DNA from 3 places in the Pseudomonas sp. B1-22 genome. Region 2 is predicted to be linked to each of the others. Evidence: riboswitches for the same ligand, from Rfam matches in the RefSeq annotation. Region 2 holds a riboswitch; each other region holds the start of a gene.
The links. Region 2 has a riboswitch for cobalamin ahead of ACQ5BL_RS24665 (CbtB domain-containing protein). Riboswitches for the same ligand answer to the same signal wherever they lie in the genome.
Positions count from the first base shown of each region.

Region 1: linked by a shared signal. The riboswitch ahead of btuB (TonB-dependent vitamin B12 receptor) and the one ahead of ACQ5BL_RS24665 (CbtB domain-containing protein) in region 2 are both predicted to bind cobalamin.
Region 3: linked by a shared signal. The riboswitch ahead of ACQ5BL_RS24105 (TonB-dependent receptor domain-containing protein) and the one ahead of ACQ5BL_RS24665 (CbtB domain-containing protein) in region 2 are both predicted to bind cobalamin.

Region 1 is NZ_JBCHVH010000001.1:302,304-308,180, reverse strand. It holds gene ACQ5BL_RS01445 (cobyrinate a,c-diamide synthase) at 1-603, opposite strand, end outside; gene cobO (cob(I)yrinic acid a,c-diamide adenosyltransferase) at 830-1,441, opposite strand; gene btuB (TonB-dependent vitamin B12 receptor) at 1,456-3,300, opposite strand; cobalamin riboswitch at 3,415-3,640, opposite strand; gene ACQ5BL_RS01430 (ABC transporter permease) at 3,771-4,916, shown strand; gene ACQ5BL_RS01425 (ABC transporter ATP-binding protein) at 4,913-5,698, shown strand; gene ACQ5BL_RS01420 (MlaD family protein) at 5,699-5,877, shown strand, end outside.
Region 2 is NZ_JBCHVH010000006.1:574,041-579,917, forward strand. It holds gene ccoG (cytochrome c oxidase accessory protein CcoG) at 1-881, shown strand, start outside; gene mapR (GntR family transcriptional regulator MpaR) at 968-2,377, shown strand; gene cobM (precorrin-4 C(11)-methyltransferase) at 2,674-3,420, opposite strand; gene ACQ5BL_RS24655 (cobalamin biosynthesis protein) at 3,417-3,833, opposite strand; gene ACQ5BL_RS24660 (CbtA family protein) at 3,903-4,613, opposite strand; gene ACQ5BL_RS24665 (CbtB domain-containing protein) at 4,741-4,929, opposite strand; cobalamin riboswitch at 5,034-5,248, opposite strand; cobalamin riboswitch at 5,320-5,514, shown strand; gene cobW (cobalamin biosynthesis protein CobW) at 5,750-5,877, shown strand, end outside.
Region 3 is NZ_JBCHVH010000006.1:465,828-471,704, forward strand. It holds gene ACQ5BL_RS24090 (aldehyde dehydrogenase (NADP(+))) at 1-191, shown strand, start outside; gene ACQ5BL_RS24095 (Ldh family oxidoreductase) at 449-1,453, opposite strand; gene dxs (1-deoxy-D-xylulose-5-phosphate synthase) at 1,708-3,612, shown strand; cobalamin riboswitch at 3,654-3,837, shown strand; gene ACQ5BL_RS24105 (TonB-dependent receptor domain-containing protein) at 3,930-5,801, shown strand.

The sequences.
Region 1 (5,877 bases), on a different contig from region 2:
GCGGGCGTCGAGGTCGGCCAGCTCATCGGCCTGCACCAGCCCCAGGTGGCGGCTGGGCAACTCGACTTCGGTGTCGCGCGGCAACGCGCCGTACCAGCGAATCCACTCCGGCAGGCTGTCACGCACCAGGTCGCGATGGCGCTGGCTGCCGATGCGGTTGGCGAGTACGCCGGAGAACGGCAGGTCCGGCTGATAGCTGGCCATGCCGACCGCCAGCGCACCGAAGGTCTGGGCCATGGACTGGCCGTTGATCACCGCCATCACCGGCACGCCGAAACGCCGTGCGAGATCGGCGGCCGAAGGCAAGCCGTCGAACAGGCCCATCACGCCTTCAATGAGGATCAGGTCGGCCTCCTCGGCGGCCTCCCAGAGCAGCCGGCGGCTTTCGTCCTCGCCGACCATCCACAGGTCCAGCTGGTAGACCGGCGCGTTGCTGGCGCGGGCGAGGATCATCGGATCGAGGAAGTCCGGGCCGCACTTGAACACCCGCACCTTGCGCCCGAGGCGCGTGTGCAGACGCGCCAGGGCGGCGGTGACGGTGGTCTTGCCCTGGCCTGATGCGGGGGCGGCGATCAGCAGTGCGGGGCATTGGCGGAGTTGCATCAATGGGACTCCATCAGTGAGGCAAAGAGCACCCTCACCCCAGCCCTCTCCCTGAGGGAGAGGGAGCCGTTCGGCGTGTCATCAAAGTATGGCGCTCGCCGGCCAGCACTTTGGACGGACGACACGGCAGCACAGTGGTTGATCAACTCAAACCGTTGATGCATGAAGCACCCAACTGCCCCCTCTCCCCTTGGGAGAGGGCTGGGGTGAGGGCAAGCCACGAACATCAGAACTCCACCCCTTTCTGCGCCTTGATGCCGGCCTTGAAGGCATGCTTCACCAGGCCCATCTCGGTCACGGTATCGGCCGCCTCGACCATCGCCGGCAGCACGCCGCGCCCAGTGGCGACCACATGCTGCATCGGCGGGCGGGCCGCGATGTCGGCCAGCACGGCATCCAGCTCCAGGTAGCCGTGCTTGAGGGCGATGTTCACCTCGTCCAGCACCACCAGGCCGACCTGCGGATCGCTCAGCAACTGGCGGGCGACCTCCCAGGCCTCGCGAGCCTTGGCGATGTCGCGCTGGCGGTCCTGGGTCTCCCAGGTGAAGCCCTCGCCCATCACGTGGTAGCTGACTTCTTCGGGGAAGCGCCGGAAGAAGGCTTCCTCACCGGTGGTGGCGGCGCCCTTGATGAACTGCACCACGCCCACTTTCATGCCGTGGCCCAAGGCGCGGGCGACCATGCCGAAGGCCGAGCTGCTCTTGCCCTTGCCGTTGCCGCTGTTGACCAGGAACACGCCACGTTCGCCCTGGGCCTGGGCGATCTTCTCGTCGATCACGGATTTCTTGCGCTGCATGCGCGAACGGTGGCGTTCGTCCTTTTCCGGGGATTCGCTCATCGGTCTCTCTCCTCTCAAAGGGCCTGGTAGCGCACGCCGAAGAGTACGGCGCGGCCGGGCTGTTCATAGCCCAGGGTGGTCTGGTAGTCGGCGTCGAACAGGTTGCTCAGGCGAGCTTGCAGGCGCCATTCCGGGTTCAGTTGGTATTCGCCGCGCAGGTCCAGCGTAGCGAAACCGCCCAGGCGATTGCGGTTGGCCAGGTCGTCGTAGCGATGGCCCTCGGCATGCAGGCTGGCGCCCAGGCTCAGCGCGTCGAAGCGCCGGCCGAGGTCCAGGTTGAACAATTGCCGGGCACGGCGCGGCAGGTCGTTGCCACGGCTGCCGCTGGCACGGCTTTCCGGGTCGAGCAGGCTGGCATTGGCGTTCCACACCCAGTCGTGCCACTGGCTGCCCAATTGCAATTCGATGCCGCGTATGCGCGCCTGGTCGATGTTGTCCGGAGCGCGCAAAGCCGAGTCGTAGGCGATCAGGTCGTCGATCATGGTGCGGTACAGGTTCACCGCCCAATGCCCCCAATCGTGGCGACCATCCACGCCAACTTCCAGGCTGCGCGAGGTTTCCGCGTCCAGGTCGGGGTTGCCGTAGCCGGGGTAATAGAGTTCGTTGAAGGTCGGCGCCTTGAAGGCCGTGCCGTAGCTGGCGAAAGCGCGCACGGCGTCGGTCAGCGCATAGCCCCAGGCGAGGTTGCCGGTGTTGCGGCTGCCGAACTGCTGGTTGTCGTCGTGGCGCAGGCTCAGTTGCCAGTCATGGCGCCCTACGCTGCCCAGGTACTGGGCGAAGGTGCCGCGGTTGTCGCGGGAGGTCACCGCGTAGTCGGTGGAGCTGCTCAGCTCGTCCTGCTGCCAGTCGTAGCCCAGGGTCAGGGTCTGGCCTGGGGCGAGGTCCAGGTCGTTCTGCCAGGACGCGGTGTCGCGGCGGCTGTCGAAGCGCGAGTAGAAGGCGCCGTCCTGATAGGCGTCGGAGTCGTCCTCGCTGCGCCCGGCGGACAGGCTTACCCGCCAGGGCTCCAGTGGGACGAAGCGCGCACGGCCGCCGATCACCCGCTGCACGCCATCGTTGTAGGCATCGAAGCCCTGGGTGCGGCGGCTGTTCACCGTGTCGAAGTCATTGTGGAAGTCGGTCTGCAACAGGCTGCCGTCCAGCTCCAGGCCGCTGTCGAAACGGTAGCCCGCACGCAGGGAACCCGAGAGGTTGCGGTAGCCGTCGCTGTCCGGCTCGTGGCCGTTGGCGCCGTTGGCCTTGGCATCGATGCCGGCGGTGTCCAGGCTCGACACGCCGAGGGCAAACCAGCCGCGCCCATTGCCGGCCGAGGCTCCGGCGCTGCCTTCGTAGGTGCTCTGGCTGCCCGCGCCAGCGTAGGCCCAGGGCTTGAAGCCCTGCTCCACAGCCTGGCGGGTGAAGATCTGGATTACCCCGCCGATGGCCTCGGAGCCATACAGGCTGGAGCGCGGCCCGCGCACCACTTCGATGCGCTCGACCAGCTCCACCGGCAGGTCCTGCAGCGACGCACCGCCGGAGGACACCGAACCGGCCTTGACGCCATCGATCAGCACCAGCACATGGTCGGATTCGCTACCGCGCATGTAGAGATTGGTGGCCTTGCCGGGGCCGCCGTTGCTGCTCAGGGAGATGCCCGGCAGGCGCCGCAGCAAGTCGGGCACCGACTGTGCCTGGACGCGTTCGATATCGGCACGGTCCAGCACGCTCACCGAGGCGAGGCTCTGCCCGGCGGGTTGTTCGGTGCGGGTGGCCGTCACCAGCTGGTCGTCGAGCGCCAGCGGCGTTTCACCGGCCGCCAGGCCGATACAGGAGAAGCCGCCCAGCGCCAGCGCCGTCGGCCAATAGAGGTAATGCTTCACGTGAACTCACTCCGCCGCTCTCACCCGCGCGGCTCTGACCCGAAAGGGCAGGCGGAGGACGGGAACGCCCCGGCAGCACAGGCCGGCCGGAGCGATCGGCAGCGCCTCCCGCGATGCCATGGCGTGCAGCAGGCCGGTCTCCGGGCTTGCGAGTGGGGCCGTGACAGGCTCCGGAAACCGCGCCTTCCCATGCCGATGGCACAGTGGCGAAATGCGGCTCGATGCTCGCTTACCGTTGCGGGGGCAGCGCCGGAATGGTCGAACCCTGAGGTCCGAATTCACCGGCTTCCCTGTTTCACCCCCGACTCACGCCGGGGGCACCTGAAGCAGGCGCGCAGCTTAGAGGCTCGCGGCCTGGGGCGTCAATTGAACAGACTGTCGCGGCCGTCGCCAAGGCCCGATCCAGAGCGCCCAAAAGGAGAAACACAAGTCCAGTGGAGGCACGGCAGAAACTCGCTAGAATGCGAGACATGACGACGACTGCACAGCCCGGCCAGCTCCAGCTCGATCCCCAATCCAGCCCATCGCTGATGCGCGTCAGCGGCGACTGGACGCTGGCGCATTTCAGTAGCCTGGAATCCCAGGTCGCCAACGTACGCCACGGCGACCAACCCGCCGAGCTGGACTTCAGCGGCCTGGGCGCCCTGGATACCGCCGGTGCGGCGCTGCTCGCCGACGTCATCGGCGGCGCGCGCATGGGCCAGCTCGAACAGATCACCCACAACCTGCCCGCCGAGCGCCTGGCGCTGCTGCGCGCCGTGGGCGGCGCCATCACCCAGTGCCGGCTGGACGAACGCAAGCCGCCGCCGGGCAATGCCATCGTCGACATCCTCGAACGCATCGGCATCGCCACCATCGCCGTGCGCGGCCATGTGGTCGGCATGCTCGGCTTCATCGGCCTGACCCTGCAGACCCTGGCACGCACGCTGCTGCGCCCGCGCCGCTGGCGGCTCACCTCGCTGGCCGCGCACATGGAGCAGACCGGCCTGGACGCCGTGCCCATCGTCGCCCTGCTCACCTTCATGGTCGGCGCGGTGGTGGCCTTCCTCGGCGCCACGGTGCTGAAGAAGTTCGGCGCGGCGATCTACACCGTCGACCTGGTCGGCTTCGCCTTCCTCCGCGAGTTCGGCGTGCTGCTCACCGCCATCCTCCTCGCCGGCCGCACCGCCAGCGCCTTCACCGCGCAGATCGGCTCGATGAAGGCCAATCAGGAGATCGACGCGATCCAGGCCCAGGGCATGGACCCGGTCGAGCTGCTGGTGCTGCCACGGGTGCTCGCCCTGCTGTTCACCCTGCCGCTGCTGACCTTCCTGGCCATGATGTCCGGCATCTTCGGCGGCGGCGTGGTCTGCGCCCTGAGCCTGGACATCTCGCCGCGCATGTTCCTCTACATGCTGCAGAACGACATCGCCGTGCAGCACTTCCTGGTCGGCATCGTCAAAGCCCCGGTGTTCGCCTTCCTCATTGCCGTGATCGGCTGCCTGGAAGGCTTCCGCGTCAGCGGCAGCGCGCAGTCGGTGGGCGAGCACACCACCTCCAGCGTGGTCCAGTCGATCTTCGTGGTGATCCTGCTGGATGCGGTGTTCGCCCTGTTCTTCATGGAGATGGGCTGGTGAGCGAACCGATCATCGTCGTCCGCGACCTGGCCAACCGCTTCGACAGCCATGCCGTGCACGAGCACCTCGACCTCGACGTGATGAAGGGCGAAATCCTCGGCGTGGTCGGCGGCTCGGGTACCGGCAAGTCCGTGCTGTTGCGCAGCATCATCGGCCTGCGCCAGCCCAGCGAAGGCCGCGTGGAAGTCTTCGGCCAGAACCTGCTGGAGCTGCCGCCGCCGAAACGCTCGAAGCTGGAACGCCGCTTCGGCGTGCTGTTCCAGAACGGCGCGCTGTTCTCCTCGCTGACCGTCAGCGAGAACATCTGCCTGCCGCTGATCGAGCACGCCGGCTTGTCGCGCAGCGATGCCGAGTTCATGGCCAAGGTGAAGATATCGCTGGCCGGCCTGCCGCCGGACGCCGGTGCCAAGTACCCGGCCGAACTCTCCGGCGGCATGGTCAAGCGCGCCGCCCTGGCCCGCGCCCTGGCGCTGGATCCGGACATCCTGTTCCTCGACGAACCCACCGCCGGCCTCGACCCCATTGGCGCGGCGGCCTTCGACCAACTCATCCTGACCCTGCGCGACGCCTTCGGCCTCACCGTGTTCCTGGTCACCCACGACTTGGACACCCTCTACACCATCTGCGACCGAGTCGCCGTGCTCTCGCAGAAGCGCGTGCTGGTGGTGGGGCCGCTGGAACAGGTAGCCGAGACCAACGACGCGTGGGTGCAGGACTACTTCCACGGCCCCCGGGGCCGCGCCGCGCTGCAGGCCACCGAGCACCTGCGGGAGGAAAGCTGAATGGAAACCCGTGCCCATCACGTGCTGATCGGCCTGTTCACCCTGCTCGTCTCGATTGGCGCGCTGCTATTCGCCCTGTGGCTGGCGCAGTCGAGCAACGACCAGAAGTTCAAGTACTACGACGTGATCTTCAACGAAGCGGTGAGCGGCCTCTCCGAAGGCGGCTCCGTGCAGTACAG
Region 2 (5,877 bases):
CCTTCATCGGCTACTTCACCCCGGTGCGCCCGCTGGTGGCGGACCTGTTCACCCTGAAGCTGGATCTGGAAAGCACCTTCTGGGTCGCCTTCTTCGCCGCCGCCACCTACGCCAATGCCGGCTGGCTGCGCGAGCAGGTGTGCATCCACATGTGCCCGTACTCGCGCTTCCAGAGCGTGATGTTCGACAAGGACACCCTGATCATTTCCTACGACGCGGCGCGCGGTGAGTCCCGCGGTGCGCGCAAGAAGGACGCCGATCCCAAGGCCCTGGGCCTGGGCGACTGCATCGACTGCCAGCAGTGCGTGCAGGTCTGCCCCACCGGCATCGACATCCGCGACGGCCTGCAGATAGCCTGCATCGGCTGCGCCGCCTGCGTCGACGCCTGCGACTCGGTGATGGACAAGATGGGCTATGACCGCGGCCTGGTGCGCTACACCTCCGAGCGCGCGCTGGAAGGCGGCAAGACCCACCTGCTGCGCCCGCGCCTGGTCGGCTACGCGGCGGTGCTGCTGGTGATGATCGGCGCCTTCGTCTGGGCACTGGAAGCACGGCCGCTGATCAACCTCGACGTGGCCCGCGACCGCGGCCTGTTCCGCGAGAACGCCGCCGGCGAGATCGAGAACATCTACAACCTCAAGCTGATCAACAAGACCCAGCAGCCGCAGCACTACCACCTGAGCCTCGCCGACGGCGCCGGCTACCGCCTGCAGGGCGTGCCGGAACTGACGCTGCAGCCGGGCGAGATCCGCGACTTCGCCGTCTCGGTCGCCAGCCTGGCACAGGGCAGCGCCGGTGGGTCGGTACCGCTGCACTTCAGGGTCAGTGACGGCAACGAGACCCTCGACGCCGCCAGCACCTTCGTCTCGCCGAGGCGCTGAACATGGCCAGGGAGCTTGGCGTGACCTCGGCGCAGCGCCTAGAGTGGGCGGATTCTTCCGCCCCCCAGGCCGCCGTGCAGGACAAGATGAAGCGCTACGAGAAATTCGCCGATGAAATCGCCGGCCTGATCCGCAGCGGCGTGCTAGCCCCCGGCCAGAAAGTCCCCTCGGTGCGCCACGCCAGCCGCACCTACGGGGTCAGCGCCTCCACGGTATTCCAGGCCTATTACCTGCTGGAGGATCGCGGGCTGATCGTCGCTCGCGCACGCTCGGGCTACTTCGTCCGTGAGCACGTGCAGCGCGCCCTGGCCGAGCCGGACATCGCCCGCCACGACGCGCAGACCACCGAGGTGGACGTCAGCGAACTGGTGTTCTCAGTGCTCAGCTCGATCAAGGACCCGGACACCGTGCCCTTCGGCTCGGCCTTCCCGGCGCCGGAGCTGTTCCCCCTGCCGCGCCTGGCGCGCTCCATGGCCCACGCCGTGCGCGACATGGACCCGCGCTCGGTGGTCGCCGACCTCGCCCCCGGCAGCCACGCGCTGCGCCGGCAGATCGCCCTGCGCTACATGGTCGGCGGCATGCCGCTGCCGGTGGAGGAACTGGTGGTGACCAACGGCGCGCTGGAAGCGCTGAACCTCTGCCTGCAGGTGGTTACCCAGCCGGGAGACCTGGTGGCCATCGAGGCGCCGGCCTTCTACGCCAGCCTGCAGGTGCTGGAACGCCTGAAACTCAAGGCGGTGGAAATCCCCGTGCACCCGCGCGAAGGCATCGATCTGGATGTGCTGACCGACAGCCTCGCGCGCCTGCCGATCAAGGCCTGCTGGTTCATGAGCAACTTCCAGAACCCGCTGGGCGCGAGCATGGCCGAGGACAAGAAACGCGCCCTCGCCGCCCTGCTGGCCCGGCACCAGGTGCCGCTGATCGAGGACGACGTCTACGCCGAACTGTACTTCGCCGCCCAGGCGCCCAAGCCGGTGAAGGCCTTCGACAGCGAAGGGCTGGTGATGCACTGCAGTTCCTTCTCCAAGAGCCTGGCGCCGGGCTACCGGGTCGGCTGGGTCGCCGGCGGGCGCTACGCCGAGCAGATCGAGCGGCTCAAGCTGATGACCAGCCTGTCCGCCTCGGTGCCGGCCCAGGCGGCCATCGCCGACTATCTGCAGCATGGCGGCTACGACCGCCACCTGCGCAAGCTGCGCCACGCCCTGGAAAGCCAGCAGCACGCGATGCTCGCCGCCGTGGCCCGGCACTTCCCCGCCGCCACCCGCGTCACCCGCCCCAGCGGCGGCTACTTCCTGTGGCTGGAACTGCCCGAGCACATCGACGCGCTCAAGCTGTTCCAGCTCGCTCATGCCCAGGGCATCAGCCTCGCGCCGGGACCGATCTTCTCCGCCACCAGACGCTTCGGCCACTGCCTGCGCCTGAACTATGGCCATCCGTGGACAACCCGTAGCGAACAGGCCATGGAAACCCTCGGGCGGATCATTCACTCCTTGTAGGGCAAGTGCTGAAGAACTGATCCGCACATTCGGAAACCTTCTGTACCTGTGCGGCAAGTTGTCGCAGGAATAGTCTGTCAGGCAGGAACCCGGACGAGGGAAGCTGCCATGGATACGGAAGGCCTGATGATCCTGCTGACGGTGTGCGCCGCGCTTGGCGTGCACCTGTGGGTGCGCTGGTACCTGCGGCGCGGGATGCTGCCGCGCTCGGATGAGTGGCGGGCCTGAGCCATTCTTCGTAGGAGCGGGCCATGCCCGCGATCGCGCCCATGGGGCGCTCCTACAAGGACATTCCCCTACGGGCGATACAGATGCGCATGCCCCGCGCTGTACAGCGACGAATCGGCAAACCCCTCCGCTCCCAGCACCTTGCCCACCAGGATCAGCGCCGTGCGCCGGAAGCCCTTGGCCTCCGCCTTGGGCAGGATGTCGCCGAGGGTACCGGTGACCTGGTCCTGGTCCGGCCAGCTGGCGCGATGGATCACCGCGATGGGGCAATCAGCGCCGTAGTGCGGCAGCAGCTCGGCGATGATGTGCGCCAGCTGGCCGACGCCGAGATGGATCGCCAGGGTCGCGCGGTGCTGCGCCAGCTCCGCCAGAGACTCGCCTTCAGGCATCCGCGTCTTGCTCGCATAGCGGGTGAGGATCAGGGTCTGGGAAATGTCGGGCAGGGTGAGCTCACAACCGAGGATCGCCGCGCAGGCCGACGTGGCGGTGACGCCGGGAATGATCTCGTAGGGAATGCCGCTCTCGCGCAGATGGCGAATCTGCTCGCCGATGGCGCCATATAGCGACGGGTCGCCCGAGTGCACACGCGCCACGTCCTTGCCCTCGGCGTGGGCCTGCGCCAGCAACGCGACTATCTCGTCCAGATGCAACTCGGCGGTATTCACCACACGCTCGGCGCTGTGCCCGTCCAGCACCGCCGGCGGCACCAGCGAGCCAGCGTAGAGGATCACCGGGCACGAGCGGATCAGCCGCTGCCCCTTGACCGTGATGAGTTCGGGATCGCCGGGGCCGGCGCCGATGAAGTAGACCGTCATGGCTGCTCCTGTCCGGATTCGACGGGGATGAAGGCCAGCGCACAGGTGGCGTGCTCGCTGCGGCGCTTGCCCACCAGCAGGCGCGCGGAGGCGCCGCCCTGGGCTTCGGCCTGCAATAACGCAGCGGCTTCGGCGATGCTGGCGCTGCCAGTAGCCGCGCGCACCCCTTCCGAGGGCTGGTCCAGGTGCTTCTCGCAGGCCGCCAGTTGCTGCGGTGTGAACAGCACCAGCGGCAAGTCGAGGGCCGCAGCCAAGGCGGTCAAACCCTCTTCGTCAGCCTTCAGCGTGGCGCTCGCCAGCGCCGTGAGGTTCGACTCATCGAGCCCGGCTTCTGCCAGGGTGTCCTGCAGCAGCGCACGTAGCTCATCGAGCGGGCAGCCCCGGCGGCAACCGAGGCCGGCAACCAGCGTCATCGTCACTCTCCTTGAATGAAAAACCCCGCAGTCGGCCGTGCCGGCTGCGGGGTCGAGCATAGCGGTGAATCAGGCCGAGGGGGCGAAACGACGGAACAGCCAGGCGGCTACCAGGCCCAGGGCCGCCCAGAACACCGCGTTGGTGACCAGCGACGCGACGATGAATTCATGGGCCAGGCTCTCCGGCGCGAGGCTGGAATGCACTTCCGGTTGCGGTGCACCGATCACATGGGGCACCACCAGCAGCGCGAGGCCGACGCCACGCAGCAGCCAGTTGCGGCTGAACACCAGCAGCGCGAGACCGGCGGCGGTGGACGCGGCGGTGCCGATCCACCAGGTCTGCCGCAGGGCGAGGTCCGCCGCCGCGGTGCCGGGGACTTCCGGCGGCAGACCGAGGGACGGCGCCAGGGTGAACACGGCGAAACCGGCCAGGCCCCACAGCAGGCCTTCGGAGGTCTTGCCCGGCTCGCGCAGGGTGAACAGGCCGGCCAGCATCAGCGCGAAACCCACCGCGACCACCAGGTTGCCGCCGGTGGTGGAGAGGATGCGTTGCCAGCCGTCTTCCGGCTCCCAGGCTTCCGAGTCATGGTGATGTCCGGCGACGGCACCTTCGGCGTGCTCGTGGCTGTGCTCCTCGACCAGCACGGCGGCCGGCTCGGACTTCTCGTAGGTTTCCGCCTTGAGGATCAGCGGGTAGACCCACAGCAGCTGGACCACGGTCAGCACCAGCGCCGCGATCAGACCGGCGAAACCGGCGGTCTGGGCGATACGTTTGATCATTTTTCCTTTCCTTTTCCTTCTCCGAGCTCTGGGGTCACTCGAGCCAGGCAAAGCGATGCCACGACCGTCTCGTACGAGCAGTCAGAGGCGCATCGACTCGACCGCGCCTACGCGCAGCCGACAGAGGTCAATGGCAGGGGAAACCGGCGCTATGACGAGTATCGTGGGCGGCGTTATGCACCGCTTCCAGATGCGAGAAACCGGCGAAATACACCAGCAGCGCACCGAGCAGGCTGGCGCCGACGGCCAGGGCGATGCGCTTGGAAAGGGGGATGGAAGTGCTCGACGCCTGTTGCGCCAGGATGCTGCTGGACATGAACGTTCCCTCTGAAACTTGAGTAGAGAACGCAGAGGTTGAACGCATTCGAACGCGCCGGATCGGTCGCGCCACGGCCTGCGCCCGCCCACCGCGGGTTTGCCAAAAACGAAGGATTCCAGGCCGGTCTCCGGGCTTGCGATGTCGGCCGATGCGGCCGGGCGGGTCAGCCTTCCCATGCGCGAGCACAGTGGCTACCGATGACCCTTCAATCGCTTACCGTTGCGGGGGCAGCGCCGGACTTGTCCTTGCGGACGCACCGGCTTCCCGTTTCACCTCGCGCACGACGGCGCGAGACACCTGAAACCGCGCTAGCTGACCACGAAGCCCCGCGAGCGTCAACCGCGCGGCAACCGATCCCCGGCGATTGACCGCCCCGTCATCGCTGCGTAGCCTTCTGCCCTTCGAGGTTCTCCGGCACTGGCCGGAGCTAAGAGGGAACGTGGAAATCTTCGGATGCGCCACGGCTGCCCCCGCAACTGTGAACAGCCTGTTCTTTCACACGCCACTGCCGACTACGGCGGGAAGGCGAAAGGACAATCAAGGGCTGTGAGCCAGGAGACCTGCCTCGTGACTGGTTTTCGATCTGCTGCGCGTCGGCTCTGCTGCGTTGGAAGATCGCCGTGGACTGCTCAGTGACTACAGTCAACTCCGCGTCCCCGGCGATCCTCCGCCTTGCCTGGCTCTAGCTCGCGAGATCCAGAACGAGTTCGTTATCAACAGACAACCGGGCGGGGTGATCCGGTGGCGACCTTCGTTGCGCGGCGAACCCGTGCGCGCGCCCTTCATCCGCCTTCAAACTTTCGCTTGCGAGGCGCGCATGAAAACCCTGGCCAAACTCCCCGTCACCATCGTCACCGGCTTCCTCGGTGCCGGTAAGACCACCCTGCTCCGCCACATGCTCGATAACGCCGAAGGCCGCCGTATCGCGGTGATCGTCAACGAATT
Region 3 (5,877 bases), 110 kb from region 2:
GCCCCTACCCGGCCACCTCCGATGCCCGCGGCACCTCGGTGGGCAGCCTGGCCATCGACCGATTCCTGCGCCCGGTGTGCTACCAGAACTACCCCGATGCGCTGTTGCCCGACGCGCTGAAGGACGCCAACCCGCTGGGCATCGCCCGGTTGGTGGATGGCGAGACGACGCGGGAGGCGATTACCCGCTGAGGGTTCGTTGGTGAGGGAGTGAACTGTCGGCCAGTCCCTGCCGATGCTCAGCCCCGGCCTTGCGCCGGGGCTTTTTTATGCACGGGATTCTGGCCAAACGGCTCTTCGTAGGAGCGGACTCCGTCCGCGATGACTCCACGACGCGCCGGATCCCATCGCGGACGAAGTCCGCTCCTACCGTTCAGGCACCGCGCCAACCTGTAGGAGCGCGCCATGCGCGCGATCGCGGGCTTGGCCCGCTCCTACAGGGATATGAATTATTCCAGCAGCCTGCGCAGGTCGGAATGCAGCGAATCGCTGATCTCCACGCCCTCGGCTAGGCTGCGTTTGCGCGCGGCGAAGCGCCGTTGCGACGGCAGGCGCGCGCCCATGTCGACGATGGATTCGAACAGGGTTTCCGCCCGTGCCAGATGCTGCGCGGCATCGGCGCCAAGGAAACGCGCCGGGTCCAGCGCAATCAGCAACTCGCCGTGGTAAGGCGAGGACTTGGTCCCGGCATCGAACACTGTGGATTCGGCACTGGTCAGGTCGCCGATCAGCGGGCCGGCGATCAGCTCGACCATGGTCGCCAGCGCCGAGCCCTTGTGCCCGCCGAAGGTCAGCATGGCGCCGTCGAGCACGGCGCTCGGGTCGGTGCTGGGATTGCCCTGGGCATCGATACCCCAGCCCAGCGGAATCGCCTTGCCCTCGCGCTCGTGCAGCTGGATTTCCCCCCGTGCCACCACCGTCGTGGCGAAGTCGAACACGTACGGATCAAGCTCGCCGCGCGGCCAGCCGAAAGCAATGGGATTGGTGCCGAACAACGGCCGCGTGCCGCCAGCCGGGGCCACGTAGGCCTGGGCCGGCGTGACCGCCAGGGCGACCAGGCCATGGGCGGTGATCCGCTCGATCTCCACCCACAGCGCCGAGAAGTGCACGCAGTGGTTGATCGCCAGCGCGGCAATGCCCTGGCTGCGGGCTTTCTCCACCAGTTTCGGCAGGCCGAGGTCGAAGGCGCACTGCGAGAAGCCGCCCCTGGCATCCACGCGCACCAGCGCCGGCGCAGGTTCGGACAGCTCCGGCACGGCATCGGGCACCACCTTGCCGGAACGCGCCGTATGGATGCAGCCCAGCAACCGCCACACGCCGTGGGACGTGCAACCATCGCGCTCGCCCGCCAGCACGGTGTCTGTCACCGCCTGCACATGGGGCTCGCTGAATCCATGCCGGCGCAGGATCGCCACCGACAGTTCGCGCAATTCTTCCAGGGTCAATCGGGTCACGCCGTCCTCCTCAATCCTTACCAGTGGTTTCCACCCGCTGCGGCAATCCGCCACCGGACCGGGCAGGTCTACAGTGGCCGCTCAGGCGGCGCATCGCTTGCGCGCAATCGGCAGCCCTGGCGACGATTTCAGCACAGCTTCCGGGCGACACCCCGACTATCCGGTCAGCAAAAGGATTGGCCCCACGTTGCTTGGGGCAATCGGGCGCTTCGGGTAAACTGCCGCATCTTTGCCTTCTCATAACGATCAGCCTGATGCCCACGACGTTCCACGAGATTCCCCGCGAGCGCCCTGCCACGCCCCTGCTCGACCGCGCCAGCACGCCGGTCGAGCTGCGCCGGCTGGGCGAGGCGGAGCTGCTGACCCTCGCTGACGAACTGCGCCAGTACCTGCTGTACAGCGTCGGCCAGACCGGCGGCCACTTCGGCGCAGGGCTCGGCGTGATCGAACTGACGGTCGCCCTGCACTACGTCTTCGACACCCCGGACGACCGGCTGGTGTGGGACGTGGGCCATCAGGCCTACCCGCACAAGATCCTCACCGGCCGCCGCGAGCGCATGGGCACCCTGCGCCAGAAGGACGGCCTGGCCGCCTTCCCCCGCCGCTCGGAGAGCGAGTACGACACCTTCGGCGTCGGCCACTCCAGCACCTCCATCAGCGCCGCCCTCGGCATGGCCATCGCCGCGCGCATGCAGGGCTCGGGCCGCAAGTCGGTGGCGGTGATCGGCGACGGCGCAATGACCGCCGGCATGGCCTTCGAGGCGCTCAACCACGCGTCGGACGTGAAGGCCAACATGCTGGTGGTCCTCAACGACAACGACATGTCGATCTCCAAGAATGTGGGCGGCCTTTCCAATTACCTGGCCAAGATCATCTCCAGCCGCACCTATTCGAGCATGCGCGAGGGCAGCAAGAAGATCCTCTCGCGCCTGCCCGGCGCCTGGGAGATCGCGCGCAAGGTCGAGGAACACGCCAAGGGCATGCTGGTCCCCGGTACCCTGTTCGAAGAGCTGGGCTGGAACTACGTCGGCCCCATCGACGGCCATGACCTGCCGACCCTGATCGCCACCCTGCGCAACATGCGCGACCTGGACGGCCCGCAGTTCCTCCATGTGGTGACCAAGAAGGGCAAGGGCTTCGGCCCGGCCGAGGTCGACCCGATCGGCTACCACGCCATCACCAAGCTGGAGCCGATCAAGGCCCCGGCGGAACCGAAGAAGCCGTCCGGACCCAAGTACTCCAGCGTGTTCGGCCAGTGGCTGTGCGACATGGCAGCCCAGGACCCGCGCCTGGTCGGCATCACCCCGGCGATGAAGGAAGGCTCCGACCTGGTGGCCTTCGCCGACAAGTTCCCGGACCGTTACTTCGACGTCGCCATCGCCGAGCAGCACGCCGTGACCCTGGCGGCCGGCATGGCCTGCGACGGCGCCAAGCCGGTGGTGGCGATCTACTCCACCTTCCTGCAGCGCGGCTACGACCAGCTGATCCACGACGTCGCGGTGCAGAACCTCGACGTGCTGTTCGCCATCGACCGCGCCGGTCTGGTGGGTGAAGACGGCCCGACCCACGCCGGCAGCTTCGACCTCTCCTACCTGCGCTGCATCCCCGGCATGCTGGTGATGACCCCCAGCGACGAGAACGAACTGCGCAAGCTGCTCACCACCGGCCATCACTTCGAAGGCCCGGCGGCGGTGCGCTACCCGCGTGGCACCGGCCCCAACGCCACCATCGAGGCGGCGCTGGAACCGGTGGAGATCGGCAAGGGCGTGCTGCGCCGCGAAGGCAAGGCCGGCAAGGTCGCCTTCCTGGTGTTCGGCGTGCAATTGGCGGAAGCGCTGAAGGTCGCCGAGCAGTTCGACGCCACGGTCGCCGACATGCGCTTCGTCAAGCCGCTGGACGAGGCACTGGTGCGCCAGTTGGCCGCCAGCCACGAACTGCTGGTGACCCTCGAGGAAAACGCGGTGATGGGTGGCGCCGGCGCCGCCGTCAGCGAGTTCCTCGCCCGCGAAAACATCCTGCAGCCAGTCCTGCACCTGGGCCTGCCGGACTACTACGTCGAGCATGCCAAGCCGGCGCAGATGCTCGCCGAGTGTGGTCTTGACGCCACCGGCATCGAACGCTCGGTGAGCGCTCGCCTGGAGGCGCTCGGCAACCGCTGAGCGCATGCCTCTCCCGGAGTATTGCCAGTGACGGGCGCACCTGAGTAAGGTGCGCCCGTTTTCGTTCGAGGTAACGGGAAGCAGGTGAAAGACCTGCGCTGCCCCCGCAACGGTAACCGACCGCAGGCCCCGGCCTGCCGCGCTGCGAACCGCCACTGTGCATCCGCATGGGAAGGCCGCAGGCGTGAGCGTCGGCAGCCCGGAGACCGCCCTCGTACGCCCCGACAGGTGTTGCGGAGGGCCGCACCGTCAAGTGCGGTCTGCCGCCCTTGCCACGCCCTCCTCGAAAGTCATCCGCCCGCTTTTGAGGACGTTCCATGAAACTGACCCGACTCGCCCTGGCCACCGGCCTGCTGCCCGGCCTGGCCTTGGCCGACGCCAGCGTTCCGACTGGCGATATCTATGCCATGCCGGCGCTGGTGATCACCTCCGGCCGCCAGGCCCAGCCGCGCATCCAGGCGACGTCCGCCAACAGCGTGTTCACCCGCAAGGAGATCGAGCAGTTGCAGGTGCGCAGCGTGCCCGAGCTGCTCAAGCGCGTGCCCGGCGTACAGATCGGCAGCTCCGGCGGCGTAATCTCGTATTCCGTGCGCGGCACCAGCACCGCGCAGACCCTGGTGCTGGTCGACGGCCAGCGCATCGCCTCGGCCAGCAGCGGCATCGCCCGCCTGGACTACCTGAGCATCGACAACATCGAGCGCGTGGAAGTGACCCGCGGTCCGCGCTCCTCGCTGTACGGCGCCGATGCCATCGGCGGCGTGATCCAGATATTCACCCGCCACGGCGAAGCCGGGCTGCACCCGGAAGTGCGCCTTGCCGCCGGCAGCCACGGCACCTTCGAGCGCAGCGTGAACCTCTCCGGCGGCGATGAGCGCACCACCTACAGCCTGGGTGGCAGTCTCGACGAGAGCGATGGCTGGGACCGCACCAGCGACAACGTCGGCGCCGACAGCGACGACGACGCCCAGCGCAACAAGGCCGTGCACCTGAACCTCAACCACCGCCTCAACGAGGACTGGAAAGCCGGCCTGAACCTCAACGACCAGCGCGGCAAGAACGAGTACGACGACGCCTACAACTTCGAGCCGGGTTCTCCCCGCGACGAGTTCCGCGTCAGCAGCTACAGCGCCTACCTCGACGGCCAGCTGACCGACATCTGGGGCAGCCGCCTGGAGCTGGGCCGCAGCTTCGACCGCAACAAGGCCGTGGGCGCCGCCGACAGCTGGAACAACGGTTCCCTGGAAACCACCCGCCACTCGGCGAGCTGGATCAACCGCCTACAGCTGGACGCGGCCAACCAACTGGCGCTGGGCGCCGACTGGTATGAAGACAAGGTCGACGGCAGCACCGTGTTCGCCGAAGACAGTCGCGAGAACCACGCCGTCTTCGCCCAGCACAGCTTCAAGGGCGAATCCTTCGGTACCGAGCTCGGCCTGCGCCACGACGACAACCAGGCCTACGGCACCCAGAACAGCTGGAACGCCGCCTTCAGCCTGCCGGTGGGCGACCACCAGAGCTGGATCGCCAGCTACGGCGAAGGCTTCCGCGCACCGACCTTCAGCGACCTCTACTACCCCGGCGCGGGCAACCCCAACCTCAAGGCCGAGACGTCAAAGACCTACGAGTTGCAATGGCGCGGCGACTTCTCCGGCACCCAGCTGGAGGCCTCGCTGTACCGCACCGAAGTCGACGACCTGATCGCCTGGGACAGCGCCAGCAACCAGCCGGAGAACATCGCCAAGGCGCGCATCGACGGCTTCGAGGCCAGCGTCGCCCGCGAGGTACTAGGCTGGCAGGCCAACCTGGGCCTGAGCCTGATCGACCCGCGCGACCGCGACACCGGCCACACCCTGCCCTACCGCGCGCGCCGCACCCTGAGCCTGGACCTCGACCGCCAGTTCGGCGCCTACGGCGTCGGCGGTTCCTGGCGCGCGGTCAGCCAGCGCTACGACGACGCGGCCAACACCCGCGAACTCGCCGGCTACGGCGTGCTCGACCTGCGCACCAGCTGGCTGGCCAGCAACGAACTGCGCTTCGACCTGAAGCTGGATAACGCACTGGACCGCGACTACACCCTGGGCGACTACCTGCGGCCGACCAGTCCGATGGACTTCATGGGTGAAGCGCGCCCGTACCAGGAGCCGGGCCGCACCGCGCTGCTGGCGGTGACCTGGACGCCGGAGCTGTAAGGCTCCACGCCGGGACTCCGAAGGGTGCTCCGAAGCCCGGCCCGCGCGTAGGAGCGGATTTATCCGCGATGATCCG